Regions from separate parts of the Mesorhizobium sp. Cs1321R2N1 genome, predicted to be linked through region 2. Evidence: riboswitches for the same ligand, from Rfam matches in the RefSeq annotation. Region 2 holds a riboswitch; the other holds the start of a gene.
What was found. A riboswitch is a leader RNA that binds a small molecule or an ion and turns the genes downstream of it on or off. The one in region 2 is predicted to bind S-adenosylmethionine.
Positions count from the first base shown of each region.

Region 1 (7,690 bases), on a different contig from region 2:
GCGGCGAGGTGCTGCTCAACGGCAAGCCTGTGGACCTTTCGACAGTGGGCAAGGCGGTGCAGAACGGCATCGCCTACGTCACCGAAGACCGCAAAACCTATGGGCTGAACCTCATTGACCACATCAAGCACAATGTGACGTTGGCCAATCTCGCCGGCGTTTCCAATGGCGGCGTCATCGACGATATGCGCGAAATGAGCGTCGCCAACGACTATCGCAAAAAGACCAATATCCGCGCATCCAGCGTCTATCAGCTGACCGGCAATCTCTCGGGCGGCAACCAGCAGAAGGTGGTGCTATCGAAATGGCTGTTCGCCGACCCGGAAGTTCTGATCCTCGACGAGCCGACGCGCGGCATTGACGTCGGTGCCAAGTACGAAATCTATACAATCATCGCTCGCCTCGCCGCCGAGGGCAAGGCGATCATCGTCATCTCATCGGAAATGCCGGAACTGCTCGGCATCTCGGACAGAATATATGTCATGAACGAAGGGCGCATCGTCGGCGAGATGGCGGCAAGCGACGCCAGCCAGGAAAAAATCATGCGCGCTATTGTTCGCGGAGAAGGAAAAGCATCATGAGCACAGACAGCGCTCCCGCGCCGCAAAGCGGCACCGCCGAGGACGTCAAGCAGGGTCCTCGCATCGCCGTCTCGGCGCTGACGACGAACCTGCGCGAATACGGCCTGATCATCGCGCTGATCGTCATCATGCTGTTCTTCCAGTACACAACGTCGGGAACGCTGTTCAAACCGGTCAACCTCAGCAACCTGGTGCAGCAGAACTCGTTCATCATCGTGATGGCGCTCGGCATGCTGCTGGTCATCGTCGCCGGCTATATCGATCTCAGCGTGGGATCGGTCGCCGGCTTCATCGGCGCACTTGCCGCCATGATGATGGTGATCTGGCCGCTTGGCATGTTCAGCAACCCGCTCGTGGTCTCGATCGTCTGCCTGATCGTCGGTGGGTTGATCGGTGGGGCGCAAGGCTACTGGATCGCCTATCACCGCATACCAAGTTTCATCGTGACGCTCGCCGGCATGCTGATCTTCCGCGGCATTTGCCAGGCGCTGCTTGGCGGCGGCTCCTCGGTCGGTCCGCTTCCCGACAGTTTCAAGGCATTGAGTTCCGGCTTCATCCCGGACGTGATCGGCCCGCTGACGCTGATCCCACCGACGGTGAATGCCGCCGGCAAGACCATTTTGGGTAGCGGGCTCACGCTGCACATGACGACGATCGTGCTGGGCGTGATCGCGGTGCTAGCCTACGCCTATTTCGGCTTCAGGGCGCGGCGCAAGCGCGAGCGCCACGGTTATGAGGCCGAGCCTTTCACGCTGTTCGTCATCAAGATCCTGGTAGGCAGCGCGCTGGCGCTGTTCCTGGTCTTCCAGTTCGCGACCTATCGGGGCCTGCCGATCGTGCTGCTGGTGATGGGCGTGCTGATCTCATTGTTCGTCTTCGTCACCAAGCGCATGACCATCGGCCGCCGCATCTACGCCATGGGTGGCAACGCCAAGGCGGCGCAACTGTCGGGCATCAACACCGAACGGCTGACGCTCCTGGTGTTCGTCAATATGGGCGTGCTGTCGGCGCTCGGCGGCCTGATCATCGCCGCGCGTCTCGGCCAGGCCGTGCCGGCAGCGGGCCTCGGCAGCGAGCTCGACGTCATCGCGGCCGTCTTCATCGGCGGCGCCTCGGCGATGGGCGGCGTCGGCCAGGTCATCGGCGCTGTGGTCGGCGGCTTCATCATGGGCGTGATGAACAACGGCATGTCGATCATGGGCGTCAATGTCGACTGGCAGCAGGTGGTCAAGGGACTGGTCCTGCTCGGGGCCGTCATCTTCGACGTCTACAACAAGAACAAGGCTTAAGGGCTGGGGCGAGGACTAGGAGGCATACGGGTTCTAGATCGCGAAGCTGCCGGCGGCCCGTCGGCACCAAGAAGTCCGGGGAAGGACCAGGCTCGCGAACGCAATCCGGACGAAAACATTTCAACCGTGGCGCGTTCCCGCGCCGCGCCGGTCAGGGTTTGCCCATTAGCAGCCGGATACAGATAAATGAGAGAGGACTGATCATGCTGATCTCGCAGATTCTCGACGACGCCGAGACAATCCGTGTCGTTGCCCGCAGCGGCGGGAAGACCCGGATTATCAACGGCGCGCGCAGCGTCTATTCGCTGGCGATGGAGGCGGCCCGCACCGGCGTCGGCCTGACGGCCCTGATCGAACGCAAGGGACTGGGGGAGACGGTCGATCTCGACGCCGCCTACAAGAGAGGGCGCCTCCTGTCGCCGATCAATCACCCCGACCCGGCGCATCTGCATCTGACCGGCACGGGGTTGACGCATCTCGGTTCGGCCGCGACGCGCGATTCCATGCACAAGAAGCTCAGCACCGACGGCGAGGAGCAACTCACCGATTCCATGAAGATGTTCCGCATGGGACTGGAAGGCGGCAAGCCCGCGAAAGGCCAGATCGGCGTGCAGCCGGAATGGTTCTACAAGGGCAACGGTACCATGGCGGTCGCGCCTGGTGCCGCGCTCATGTCACCGGCCTTTGCCAAGGATGCCGGCGAAGAACCGGAGATCGCCGGGATCTATGTCATCGGCGATGACGGCGCGCCATTCCGTGTCGGCTTCACGCTGTCGAACGAATTCTCGGACCATGTGACCGAGCGCGTAAACTATCTGTTCCTCGCTCACTCCAAGCTGCGCAATGCCTCGTTCGGGCCCGAAATTCTGATCGGCGACCTGCCTTCGGATATCCGCGGCACGTCGCGCATCGTGCGCGACGGCAGGACAATGTGGGAGAAGCCGTTCCTGTCGGGCGAAGCGAACATGTCGCACACCATCGCCAATCTCGAGCACCACCATTTCAAATATTCGGCGTTCCGCCAGCCGGGCGATGTGCATGTGCATATGTTCGGAACGGCCACGCTTTCCTTCGCCGACGGCGTCACGACCGAAGCCGGCGACGTGTTCGAGATCGAGGCCGGGGATTTCGGCCTGCCGCTGCGCAACCCGCTGGAAATCGAAAAGCCGGTGAAGGTGGCGGTGAAGGCGTTGTGAAGCGCCAGACGCCAGGACGTCATCGATGGTCCTATGACAGGCTTTGACATATGGTCCCAAGTTATTTGCCAGGCGCCGTACGAACCCTTGGCTTCGCGCTCTTGCTCGTGCACGCGTCATCCGTGGCTTATGGAGCCGCGCAGTGCAGTCCCAAATCCTATGGCGAAGCGCTCGGACTGATGAAGAACCGGCTTCTAACGTCCGGCTACTCAAGCCCTCAGGTCGAATTTCTGATGCAAAACGCCGACCGGCGAATGTCCACGCTTGGCGGTGCGAAACTGAACGAGGCGGCCAAACCATGCGGGATAGACTCAGCCCGGGCCCATGTCCTCGGCTGCCTGGACAAAGTCCTGTTCCCCTTGCGAGGATCAAAGGCTTCGCTTGACGCTGCAAGGCAGACACGCATCTGGGGTAAAACGCAACTCGCACGGCGCGAACTGCTGTTCGTCGGCAGCTTCAATGCGTGTCTCGGCATTGCGAAAAAGCGCATGTTTCACGGCTAGTCAAACGTCAAACGGATGCTGAAGTCCTCGAACCTGGAGAGGTCGTTCTGCATGGCCTCATGGCGCCAGGATCAGCGCGGGCGGAAATGTTTGGACAGCTTCAGGCCTTGTGCCTGGTAGTTCGAGCCCAGGTCGGTCCCGTAAAGCGCCTGCGGGCGCTTTAGCATGTGTTCGTAGACCAGCCGGCCGACAATCTGGCCATGATCGAGGATGAACGGCACTTCGTGGCTACGCACTTCGAGCACCGCGCGGCTGCCGGTGCCGCCGGCCGCCGAATGGCCGAACCCCGGATCGAAAAACCCGGCATAGTGAACACGGAATTCGCCGACGAGCGGATCGAAGGGCGTCATCTCGGCGGCGTAGAGCGGCGGCACATGCACCGCCTCCTGGCTGACGAGGATGTAGAACTCGTCGGGATCGAGCACCAGTTCGCCGGCGCCGCTCTTGTGGATCGGCTCCCAGAAGTCGAGGACATCCTGGGCGGCACGCTTGTCGACATCGATGAGGCCAGTGTGGTGCTTGCCGCGATAGCCGACCAGCCCATCCTTGTCGCCATTGAGATCAATCGACAGCGCGATGCCGCCGCCCGAAATGTTCGGCGGCTCGGTGGCGACGAGCATCTCGGCGCGGTGCAATTCATGCAGTTCGGCTTCCGAAAGCAGCGCGTTGCCGGTGCGAAAGCGGATTTGAGACAGGCGCGAACCGGTGCGCGCAACGATCGGGAAGGTGCGCGGGCTGACTTCGAGATAGAGCGGACCGTTGTAGCCGGCGGCGATCTTGTCGAACTCGTGGCCACGGTCGGTCATGACGCGGGTGAAGATGTCGAGGCGACCGGTCGAGCTCTTTGGGTTGGCCGAGGCCGAAATGTCGGCCGGCAGGGCCAGGCTTTCGAGCAGCGGCACAATGTAGACGCAGCCGGTTTCGAGAACCGCGCCTTCGGTCAGATTAATCTCGTGCAGCTGCAGCCGATCGAGCTTTTCCGAGACCTTGTGGTTGGGACCGGGCAAGAACGAGGCCCGCACCCGCCAGGCCTTCTCGCCCAATCTGAGATCAAGACTAGCCGGCTGGATCTGATCGGCATCGAGCGCACGCGGCGACTTCAGCGCGCCGGACTGGAGCAGCGCCGAAATGTCCTGATCGGGAAGAATGCCTGTCTGCCGCAAAGTCTGGCTCCGCCCCAAGACTGGTCTCCTTTGTTGCAGGTTCTTGCCGCAAAACCGCTGGGCACTTTGCGGAACCTGCCTTGGTACAAACCTCTTAATGAAGCCGGCAATTGACGCAAGCGCGGCGCGGGTCTAAAGGGTCGTTATCCCGTGGTGATTTGGCCGGTCGGCTTGCAGCCACGTTAAACAAGTCGCTAAAGGACCGTCGGGCCGCAAGGCCGTATGGACCGGTTGCGACTTTCGCGGCCGGTTTTTTTGTGTCTGGAACAAAGCGATGAGCACCAAGAAGCGCAACTGGAAACCTCAGACGGCACTCGTGCATGGCGGAACCCTGCGTTCCGGCTTCGGCGAAACCTCCGAGGCGATGTATCTGACCCAGGGCTATGTCTACAAGACCGCCCAGGCGGCGGAAGCCCGCTTCAAGGGCGAAGAGCCTGGCTTCATCTATTCGCGTTACGCCAACCCGACCGTCGACATGTTCGAAAAGCGCATGTGCGCGCTGGAAGGCGCCGAGGACGCACGCGCCACGGCGTCGGGCATGGCGGCGGTGACGGCGGCGCTGCTGTGCAGCGTCAAGGCCGGCGACCATATCGTGGCGGCGCGCGCGCTGTTCGGCTCCTGCCGCTGGGTGGTCGAGACGCTGGCGCCGCGCTATGGCATCGAGGCGACTTTGGTCGACGGCACCGACATTGCCAATTGGGAAAAGGCGGTCAGGCCGAACACCAAGCTGTTCTTCCTGGAAAGCCCGACCAATCCGACGCTGGAAGTCGTCGACATCGCGGCCGTTGCCTCGCTTGCCAACTCGATCGGCGCGCGGCTTGTCGTCGACAACGTCTTCGCTACGCCGCTGCAGCAGAAGCCGTTGCAGCTTGGCGCGCACATCGTCGTCTACTCGGCCACCAAGCACATCGACGGCCAGGGCCGCTGTCTGGGCGGTGTCATCCTGTCGGACAAGAAGTGGATCGACGAAAACCTGCACGACTATTTCCGCCACACCGGCCCCAGCCTGTCGCCGTTCAATGCCTGGACCCTGCTGAAGGGCCTCGAGACGCTGCCGCTGCGCGTGCGCCAGCAGACGGAAAGCGCCGGCAGGATCGCCGACTTCCTGGCCGAGCAGCCGCAGATCGCCCGCGTCATCTATCCCGGCCGCGCCGACCACCCGCAGGCTGATATCGTCAAGAAGCAGATGTCGGGCGGTTCGACTCTGATCTGCCTCGACGTCAAGGGTGGCAAGCCGGCGGCCTTCGCCCTGCAGAACGCCCTCGACATCGTGCTGATCTCGAACAATCTCGGCGATGCCAAGAGCCTGATCACCCATCCGGCGACGACGACGCACAAGAATTTGAGCGACGAGGCCCGCGCCGAACTCGGCATCGGGCCTGGCACGCTAAGGCTGTCTGTCGGCCTGGAGGACGCCGACGACCTGCTGGAAGACATCGCGCAGGCGTTGCAGGCAGCCAGATAAGCTGCTTAGGAGCGTCGTCCGCGGCGATCAGGCGCGCGACGGCGTCTCCTCCAATTCGGCCGCCTTGGTGCGGATGGTCATGGCATTGCCACGCCAGTCGACGGCGCCGCCGAGCCAGCCGCGCGCCCAGATGGACGGGAGCATCACGTCGCGCGCGATCATCGCCGCGACCATGCGCGGCGACAGATGCCAGCCCTTGGACAAGGCCAGCGCGCATTCCGGAAGGTAGAAGGCCGCCAACACGGCAATCGCGGTTGCCCAGAGGCTGACGCCCGCGCTCGCCGCCGCAACCAGCGCCAGCGCGAGAGGCACCGCCGCGCCGGTCAGGATTTCCGGCGCGAAGAACAGCGGAAAGGTGACGCGGCGCAGGCGCGCCCAGCGGGCCTGGCGCGACCAGATCTCGCCAACGGTACGCTGGCCGAGCGGCTGCTCGAAGGGCGCCGCGACGAGATTGACGCGCAGGCCGAGGCCGTTGACCAGCTTGGTGGCGGCGGCGTCCTCGGCTATCTCGGCGGCCAGCGCACGAATGCCGCCATTGGCGTCCAGCATCGGCTTGTTCCACAGCATGCTCTTGCCCTGGGCAAAGCCGAGGCCAAGCGCCTCGCCGGCATACTGCCAGCGGGCCTGCAATGTGTTGAGGAAGGCGCATTCGACATCGGCCCAGAAACCCTCGGGTCGCGAGCCGATCGGCGTCGAGCAGACAAGGCCGGTATCGGGCCGCCATGCCGCCATCATGTGCTCGACATAGTCCCTCGGCATCAAGACGTTGGAATCGGCGAGAATGACCCAGCTGTGGCGCGCCGCTTCCCAGCCCTTGACGCAATTGTTGAGCTTTGGATTGGCGCTGACACGGTCATCGCCGATCAGCAGCCGGGCCGGCACCTTGGAAAACCGGGCAATCGCCCTGTTTATCAGTTTGACCACCGGATCGTCGGCATTGGCGACGCAGAAGATCAGCTCATAACGTGGCCAGTCGAGCGCGAAGGCGCGCTCCAGCGTCTCATGCGTGAACGCCTCGACGCCACGCGACGGGACGACGATCGAGACCGGTTGCGACTTGCCGGCCGGCGGGGCGATCGAGCCGCGCCGTTTCAGCCGTGAGGCGGCGAGCGAAATGCTGGCGGCGTTTGAAAGGATGAGAGCGGTCGAAAGCGAGGCGGCTATGAAGGTGAGTTCCATCGAGATCTGGTCACTCCGGAAAGGCGGCCCGCATCATGGCCGTTTTCAACAGTTCGACAGAGCGCCGAGTCGCCCGGTTCGTGCACACCACCATTGTCGTGTGTCACTTAAATGACATTCTTTGCCGGCACCTGCGGTTCAAGGCCGGGCGCGACAAGACGCGCACGTTGACCTGCTCACCGGGAGCGTCGAAAATCGTCGGATTGTTTGGAGCCGCTCATGTACCGCGCCGTGACGCGCAACATCGAAGTGCAGGTCAGGCCGTTCTATCTCGAGGACCGTTCGGATCCCTCGGAGAACCGTTATGTCTGGGG
Region 1 covers NZ_JAPYKP010000014.1:9,234-16,923, reverse strand. The annotation lists gene mmsA (multiple monosaccharide ABC transporter ATP-binding protein) at 1-581, shown strand, start outside; gene mmsB (multiple monosaccharide ABC transporter permease) at 578-1,870, shown strand; gene araD1 (AraD1 family protein) at 2,074-3,066, shown strand; gene O7A61_RS06145 (hypothetical protein) at 3,246-3,569, shown strand; gene O7A61_RS06140 (2'-deoxycytidine 5'-triphosphate deaminase) at 3,641-4,732, opposite strand; SAM riboswitch at 4,873-4,950, shown strand; gene O7A61_RS06135 (O-succinylhomoserine sulfhydrylase) at 5,007-6,197, shown strand; gene O7A61_RS06130 (ceramide glucosyltransferase) at 6,225-7,376, opposite strand; gene apaG (Co2+/Mg2+ efflux protein ApaG) at 7,596-7,690, shown strand, end outside.
Region 1: it holds a riboswitch for S-adenosylmethionine, as region 2 does, so the genes downstream of both, O7A61_RS06135 (O-succinylhomoserine sulfhydrylase) here and metX (homoserine O-acetyltransferase MetX) in region 2, are expected to answer to the same signal.

Region 2 (7,690 bases):
GCGTCGATTGCAGCCATGTGCGCCGCGTCAGCGGTGCGCGCTCGGCACTGGCCTCGATCCTGGTCGATGCGCATGGCGAGCGGATCATCGTGCCTTTCTACGACACACGCGCTCAGGCTGATCCCGAGGCCTTGCCGTTCACCGACGTCACGACATTCGATGCCGTGCTGGCCGACGTGCGCTGGCCGGGTGCCGCTGCCCTGGCCCTGAAGGCGGCGCGCGCCGCTGGCCGGCCGGCTATCCTCGATGCCGATACCGCGCCGCTTGCGGTGCTGGAACAATTATTGCCGCTGGCCTCGCACATCGTCGCCTCCGAACCGGCAGTCCGCATCATATGTGGCCACGCGCTGGATCTGGAGACCGCCTGCACCGACCTTGCCTCCCGCACCGATGCCTTCGTCGCGGTCACCGGCGGTGCGGCGGGAACCTGGTGGCTCGATCGAAGCGCTGGATCAGCCCGCCATGTCGAGGCACCGAGGATCAAGGCGGTCGACACGCTGGCCGCTGGCGATGTCTTTCATGGCGCCTTTGCCGTCGGGCTGGCGGAAGCCATGCCGGTCGAACAGGCCTTGCGTTTCGCAAGTGCGGCCGCCGCGCTCAAATGTCTGCGCTTCGGCGGCAGGCTGGGCGCGCCAGATCGGGCGGAGACGCTCGCCATGATGGCAGCGACCTGGCCTGAAACAGCTTAGCTCTTTGCCGGGTGCTCGACCGCCTGGCGGCCGAAATCGGGCGCGTCGATATCCTGGCCGGCTTCGATGATCGAGCGGCGCACGGCGCGGGTACGGGTGAACAGGTCGAACAGCTTGTCGCCGTCCCCCCAGCGGATCGCGCGCTGCAGGAAGGCCAAATCCTCCGAGAACCGCGCCAGCATTTCCAGGATGGCATCCTTGTTGTGCAGGCACACGTCCCGCCACATGGTCGGATCGGAGGCGGCCAGACGCGTGAAATCGCGAAAACCGGAGGCGGAATATTTGATCACTTCCGTCTTGGTCACCGATTCCAGATCGTCGGCGGTGCCGACGATGTTGTAGGCGATGATGTGCGGCAGATGCGAGACGATGGCGAGCGTCATGTCGTGGTGCTGCGGGTCCATCGTGTCGATGTTGGCGCCGCAGCGGCGCCAGAATTCCGAGAGCCGTTCCAGCGCTTCCGGATCGGTGCCTGGTACCGGCGTGAAGATGCACCAGCGATTGTCGAACAGGTCGGCAAACCCGGCATCCGGGCCGGATTTTTCGGTGCCCGCCAGCGGGTGGCCGGGAATGAAATGGACGCCGTCAGGCACATGCGGTTGCATCTGCGCGATGACCGACGCCTTGGTCGAGCCGACATCGGTGAGGATCGCCCCCTTTTTCAGCGCCGGCGCGATTTCCTCCGCCACCGCGCCGGACGAACCGACCGGCACCGAGACGATGATCAGATCGGCGTCGCGGACCGCTTCCCTGGCATCCCTGGTGTAGGAATCGCCGAGGCCCAGTTCTTCGGCCCGCTTGAGCGTTGCCGCGCTGCGGGTCGAGATGGCGACGTGGCGAGCCAAACCCTCACGGCGAATGACGCGGGCGAGCGACGAACCGATCAGGCCAATGCCGACCAGCGCGATTTTTTCAAACATCGGAGATGTCATGGTTTCTAGCTTTTCAGGAATGTCGTGAGCGCGGCGACAACGCCGCGATTGGCCTCTTCAGTGCCGACGGTCATGCGCAGCGCGTTGGGAAAGCCGTAGCCTGAAACGCGCCGCAATATATAGCCGCGCGCGCTCAGATACTCATCAGCAGCCGCCGCCGAATGCTTCTGGTCGTCGGGAAAATGAATGAGCAGGAAATTGCCGACGCTCGGCGTCACCCGCAGTCCGAGCCCGGTCATCTCTTCGCTCAGCCAGGTGAGCCAGGTCTCGTTATGCGCCACGCTGCGCTCGACATGGGCGCGGTCGCGGATCGCGGCGATGCCGGCCTCGATCGCCGTCGCATTGACGTTGAAGGGGCCGCGCACGCGGTTGATGGCGTCGACAATGTGCATTGGACCATACATCCAGCCGATGCGCGCGCCGCCGAGGCCGATCTTGGAGAAGGTGCGCGTCATCACCACGTTCTCAGCGCTGCCGACAAGTTCTATGCCGGCTTCATAGTCGTTGCGGCGGACATATTCGGCATAGGCCGCGTCGAGCACCAGAAGCACGTTTTTCGGCAGTCCGGCATGTAGCCGGCGCACCTCCTGGAACGGCATATAGGTGCCGGTCGGGTTGTTGGGATTGGCCAGAAACACGATTTTCGTGCGCGGCGTCACGGCCGCCATCATCGCATCGATGTCGGCGCGCTCGTCGGTCTCCTTGACCACCACCGGGGTGGCGCCCGCCGACTGGATGTAGATCTTGTAGACCATGAAGGCGTGTTCGGTGAACATGGCCTCGTCGCCGGGCGCGAGATAGGTCTGCGCCAGCAGGCCGAGGATCTCGTCGGAACCGTTCGAGCAGATGATGTTCTGCGCGTTAAGGCCATGCACCTCGGCGATCGCCTCACGCAACCGCCTGGCGGTGCCGTCGGGATAGACGTCGAGTTTGCCGGCGACCTCACGCGCGGCCTCGATCGCCTTCGGCGAGGGCCCAAGCGGATTCTCGTTCGACGACAGCTTGTAGACCTTGGCGACACCGGCCGGCGCCGTGCTCTTGCCGGGCACGTAGGCGTCTATGTCCATGATGCCCGCGCGCGGGGTCGGACGTGCCTGATCAGGTGTCTGGTTCATTTTTGCAAAATCCGTCGAAAACGCCTCCATCCGGAAGCCGCTGCGGAAATACAAGCCATGGCAGGCAATGTCGAGGGGCGCAGTGGTGCCGGCCGCCGGCATTGACGGCGAGGCGGGCGAGTTCTAGAAGGACAGGGACAGTTCCGTGGTGATTTGGCCGGTCGGCTTGCAGCCACGTTAAACAATTCGCTAAAGGGCCGTTTGCGTGACGTAACCGGCTTTGCGAAGGCAATGCCGGTTTTTTATTGTCCGCGACCGGCCGGACGAACGCATCGGCGGCGCGGAGATCGGCAGCGATTTCCGCAAAAGCATGGTGCAGCAAGAGAGACGTGATGGCTGTTCTGCGTGCAGCAAAGACCAACAACGAGGCCGACCAACCGTCGAGCCCGGTGTTGCGTTTCGGGCCCGACAAGCCGCTCAAGCTCGACGCCGGCACGCTGCTGTCGCCATTCCAGATCGCCTACCAGACCTATGGCACGCTGAACGACGCCCGTTCCAATGCCATCCTCGTCTGCCATGCGCTGACCGGCGACCAGCATGTCGCCAGCACCAATCCGGTGACCGGCAAGCCAGGCTGGTGGGAAGTGCTGATAGGCCCCGGCAAGATCATCAACACCAGCCGTTTCTTCGTCATCTGCTCCAACGTCATCGGCGGCTGTCTTGGTTCCACCGGGCCGGCCTCGACCAATCCCGCCACGGGAAAGCCCTATGGGCTCGACCTTCCGGTCATCACCATCCGCGACATGGTGCGCGCGCAGCAGATGCTGGTCGATCATTTCGGTATCGAGAAGCTGTTCTGCGTGCTGGGCGGTTCGATGGGCGGCATGCAGGTGCTGCAATGGGCGTCGAGCTATCCCGAACGGGTTTTTTCGGCACTGCCGATCGCCACCGGCGCGCGCCATTCGTCACAGAACATCGCTTTCCACGAGGTCGGCCGGCAGGCCGTGATGGCCGATCCGGACTGGCATGGCGGCAAATATTTCGAGCACGGCAGGCGCCCGGAAAAGGGGCTGGCGGTGGCGCGCATGGCCGCCCACATAACCTATCTGTCGGAAGCCGCCCTACACCGCAAATTCGGCCGTAACCTGCAGGATCGCGAAGCGCTGACCTTCGGCTTCGATGCCGATTTCCAGATCGAGAGCTATCTGCGCCACCAGGGCATGACCTTCGTTGACCGTTTCGACGCCAACTCCTACCTCTACATGACACGGTCGATGGATTATTTCGACCTCGCCGCCGACCATGGCGGTCGGCTGGCGGACGCCTTTGCCGGCACCAAAACCCGCTTCTGCCTGGTGTCCTTCACGTCGGATTGGCTGTTTCCGACCGAAGAGAGCCGCTCCATCGTCCATGCGCTCAACGCCGCCGGCGCCTCGGTATCCTTCGTCGAGATCGAGACCGATCGCGGCCACGACGCCTTCCTGCTCGACGAACCGGAACTGTTTGCCGCCATCAACGGCTTCATCGGCTCGGCCGCGCGCGCCAAGGGGCTGGGCGTATGACCCCGAAAAGTTGCAGACTTTTCGGACCAAGGTCATGCGTCAAACAGAAAGGCGAAGCCATGACCCCGAAGAGTTGCGGACTTTCCGGACCATGGTCGTGCGCCACTCAGGAGGCGAAACCATGAGCGTCAACGGCAGCCAGCGTGTCGACCTCGAGGTCGTCGCCAACCTCATCCCGCCGCAATCGCGCGTGCTCGACGTCGGCTCAGGCGACGGCTCGCTGCTCGAATTGCTGCAGGAAACCAAGCAGGTTGACGGCCGCGGGCTCGAGTTGTCGCAGCGCGGCGTCAACGAATGCGTGGCGCGCGGCCTCTCGGTCATCCAGGGCGATGCTGACAAGGATCTCGAATTCTATCCCGACAAGGGTTTTGACTTCGTCGTCCTGTCGCAGACCCTGCAGGCCACCCGCAACCCAAAACTGGTGCTCGACGAACTGCTCAGGATCGGCAATCGGGCGATCGTCTCCTTCCCCAATTTCGGCCATTGGCGGGTGCGCCTGTCGCTGTTCGTCAAGGGCCGAATGCCGGTGACCAAGGATCTGCCCTACTCCTGGTACGACACGCCCAACATCCACTTCTGCACCATCCGCGACTTCGTCAATCTGTGCGAAGAGCTTGGCGCGACGGTGGAAAAGGCGACAGCGCTCGACGCCAACGGCCAGAGGATCGGCCTGTCGATGCCATGGTGGTTCTGGAATTTCTTTGGCCAACAGGCTGTGTTCCTGCTGAAGCGGTAGTGGTTGCCATGCATTTCTTTCGCAGACGGCCTCTTCCGGTTGAAATACCACCTGACATCCTGTCTGGCATAAAAGCTGGAATTCTGGTCTGCACGTCACCGCGCAGCGGCAGCAATCATCTCGCTGGATTGATGGCAGCCGCCGGGCTTGGCAACCCGTTGGAGTGGTTCGGCGGCCGCCGTCTTCTTGAATTGCCGAACTATCCTCGCGATCCCCGCGCTCAAGTCTTGCGGGCATTGAGGGATGGGCGATCCCCTTCCGGAATTTACGCAGTCAAACTGTTTGCCAGCCAATTTTCACAAGTGGCTAGAACCATCGACCTACCAGCCACCCTCCCAGAATTGCGCTATGTCCGTTTAACGCGCCGCGATCTCCTTGGCCAGGCAATCTCCTGGGCGCGCGCCCGTCAGACCGGCCGATTCCGTTCTACTGAGACCGCCAACAACGCGCCACGTTACGACGGCGCGGCGATCGCACAGTCGCTTGATAAACTTGTGCTGGAAAATCTGGTTTGGGACCTCTGGTTTACAAAAAACGGTGTGCCTTTCCTGTCGTTGACATATGAGGATCTTTTGCAAGACCCACAGACCAGTCTCAAGAAAATCGCTGGTCTCGTTAACGCCAAGCTTGCCCGTGACGTCGGATTTGGCTTTGCGTCCGGCCTCGCAATCCAACGAGACACCGTCAATGTAGAATGGCGGCAGCGTTTCTTGGCGCAATATTCAGACACTTCAAGATTCCCGGTTGACCGCACTCGCGGTTCCCTTTGGTCCCGATTTGGTGGCGGTGGCTGATCGTCAGTATTGTTGGGAAACATCCCCGCGTGATCTTGAAAGGGTTGCCTTTAGGCGGACTTGCAGGGACTATCGCCAGTGCGACGCAGCGATATGGTCCATGCGGAAATGGTTGAACCACACACAACATATTCCCTCGTGGTGGAGATGGAGAACGCCAAGTCCATCGATTGGGACGAAGTCGGCGTTGGCCTGAAGGCCTTGGCACGTGAAATCACCGCGGTTTCTTCAGCCGGCTTGCACAGACCCAAGGTTGTTATCTCTCACGGCGGCACGGACGCCGACGTCGGATCGCTTCGTATCGACGTCAGGGCGGTAGCGCCACAGCTGGAACAGGTTGCCGATCTGATCTTTACCGCTTTCCCCGGGGGCCGATACTACGATCTGAAAAACAACGGCATATTTGCAACGGACGGGAATATCGTCATTTTCACCGATTCCGATGTAGTGGCCGAACCAGGCTGGCTATCAGGTTTGCTTGAGCCCTTTAGCGATCCAGAAGTTATGTGTGTGAATGGATATACTTATCTTTCATACGATGATTTCTTTTCGAGGACGTTTGCACTGATCTGGTTTTTCCCCATGGCTCACGGGGACAAGCGGTTTGCCTCGAAACGAGCGATGAACGCCAACAATGTAGGGTTTCGGCGCGACTGGATCGTCGATCATCCTTTTCCAAGACACAATGGCTTCAAGGTCTCGTGCACATTGCTGATGCGCGAACTGCAACGCGAAGGCCGCACAATTCGTAATGTCAACGCACGCGTCTACCATTACTCACCGCGGGGCTGGCGATTTTTTTTCTGGCGCGCCCTGGTCACGGGCAGAGACGCCGACCGAAAGTTCGTGGAGCTCAAATCGCCTGGCCGCACGCAACGGGTCGTCAAGTCCTTCAGCCGTTGGTTCACCATGTCATGGCGCACCATAAGACGGATTATCGGCCATGCAGGGGGCACCGGGATGCCGCTTTGGCAGATTCCATTTTCCCTTCTTGTCGGCCTTGCATTCTACAGTTTGGCGTTTTGGGGCCAGTTCAGTCTCGCTACGGGCCTGGTCAGCGACGACATCGAGATCGTGCCCGACTATGTCGGGCACAGCTAGCTGATTTTAGCGGTGGATTCGATCGCCCTTGCGAAAATTGATCGTCAAGGCCACTTCGCAAGCATGGAAGGCAGCGATTGTGTTGCAGTTAAAGCTCCAGGAGCCGGAATTCATCACGCCTTGTCGGTCGAACGACAGCAGAATAGGATGACATAACAGGTTGTTCTTTGTAGCGTCGCGCTGAATCCGATGAGGGCCATCCAGGGGGAAGTCCGATCCGTTCAACCATCCTGAAGATCAAAGGACCTGGCGCGAAGTGTGTTTTTGCGCTGAAGATGGCTGACGCGATATGAGCGGGAAGACGGAGCAGGCGCCCCTCATCACGGTCATCACACCGACCCACAACCGGCGCGAAACGGTGCTCCGCGCCGTCGAAAGCGTGCTTTCCCAGAGCATGCCGCGGTTCGAGCATATCGTCGTCGACGATGGCTCGACCGACGGAACCGAGGCGGCGCTCGCCCGCGTCAGCGATCCGCGGCTGATCTATGTCGGCGCGAAATGGCGCGGCGCCAACGCCGCCAGGAACGCCGGCATCGAACGTGCGCGGACCCCCGTGGTGACATTTCTCGATTCCGACGACGTCTACCTGCCGCACCGGCTTGAGCGCACGCTGGCCCGGTTCGATGACGATCCGTCGCTCGAAGTATTGCTGAGCTCATACGTCTCGCTGAAGAGCGGCCGCGCCACCAACTGCATCAATCCCGAGGCATTCGTGAGTTCCATGGTACTGGAGCGCACGCTTGTGGCGCAGACGATCTTCATCGCCGGCTCGGCGATATCGGCCCGCCGCGATGCCCTGCTGGCGGTTGGCGGCTATGACA
Region 2 covers NZ_JAPYKP010000041.1:15,896-23,585, forward strand. The annotation lists gene O7A61_RS13425 (sugar kinase) at 1-689, shown strand, start outside; gene O7A61_RS13430 (prephenate/arogenate dehydrogenase family protein) at 686-1,621, opposite strand; gene hisC (histidinol-phosphate transaminase) at 1,627-2,736, opposite strand; SAM riboswitch at 2,872-2,949, shown strand; gene metX (homoserine O-acetyltransferase MetX) at 3,069-4,238, shown strand; gene metW (methionine biosynthesis protein MetW) at 4,360-4,974, shown strand; gene O7A61_RS13450 (Stf0 family sulfotransferase) at 4,920-5,768, shown strand; gene O7A61_RS13455 (glycosyltransferase) at 5,847-6,869, shown strand; gene O7A61_RS13460 (glycosyltransferase family 2 protein) at 7,159-7,690, shown strand, end outside.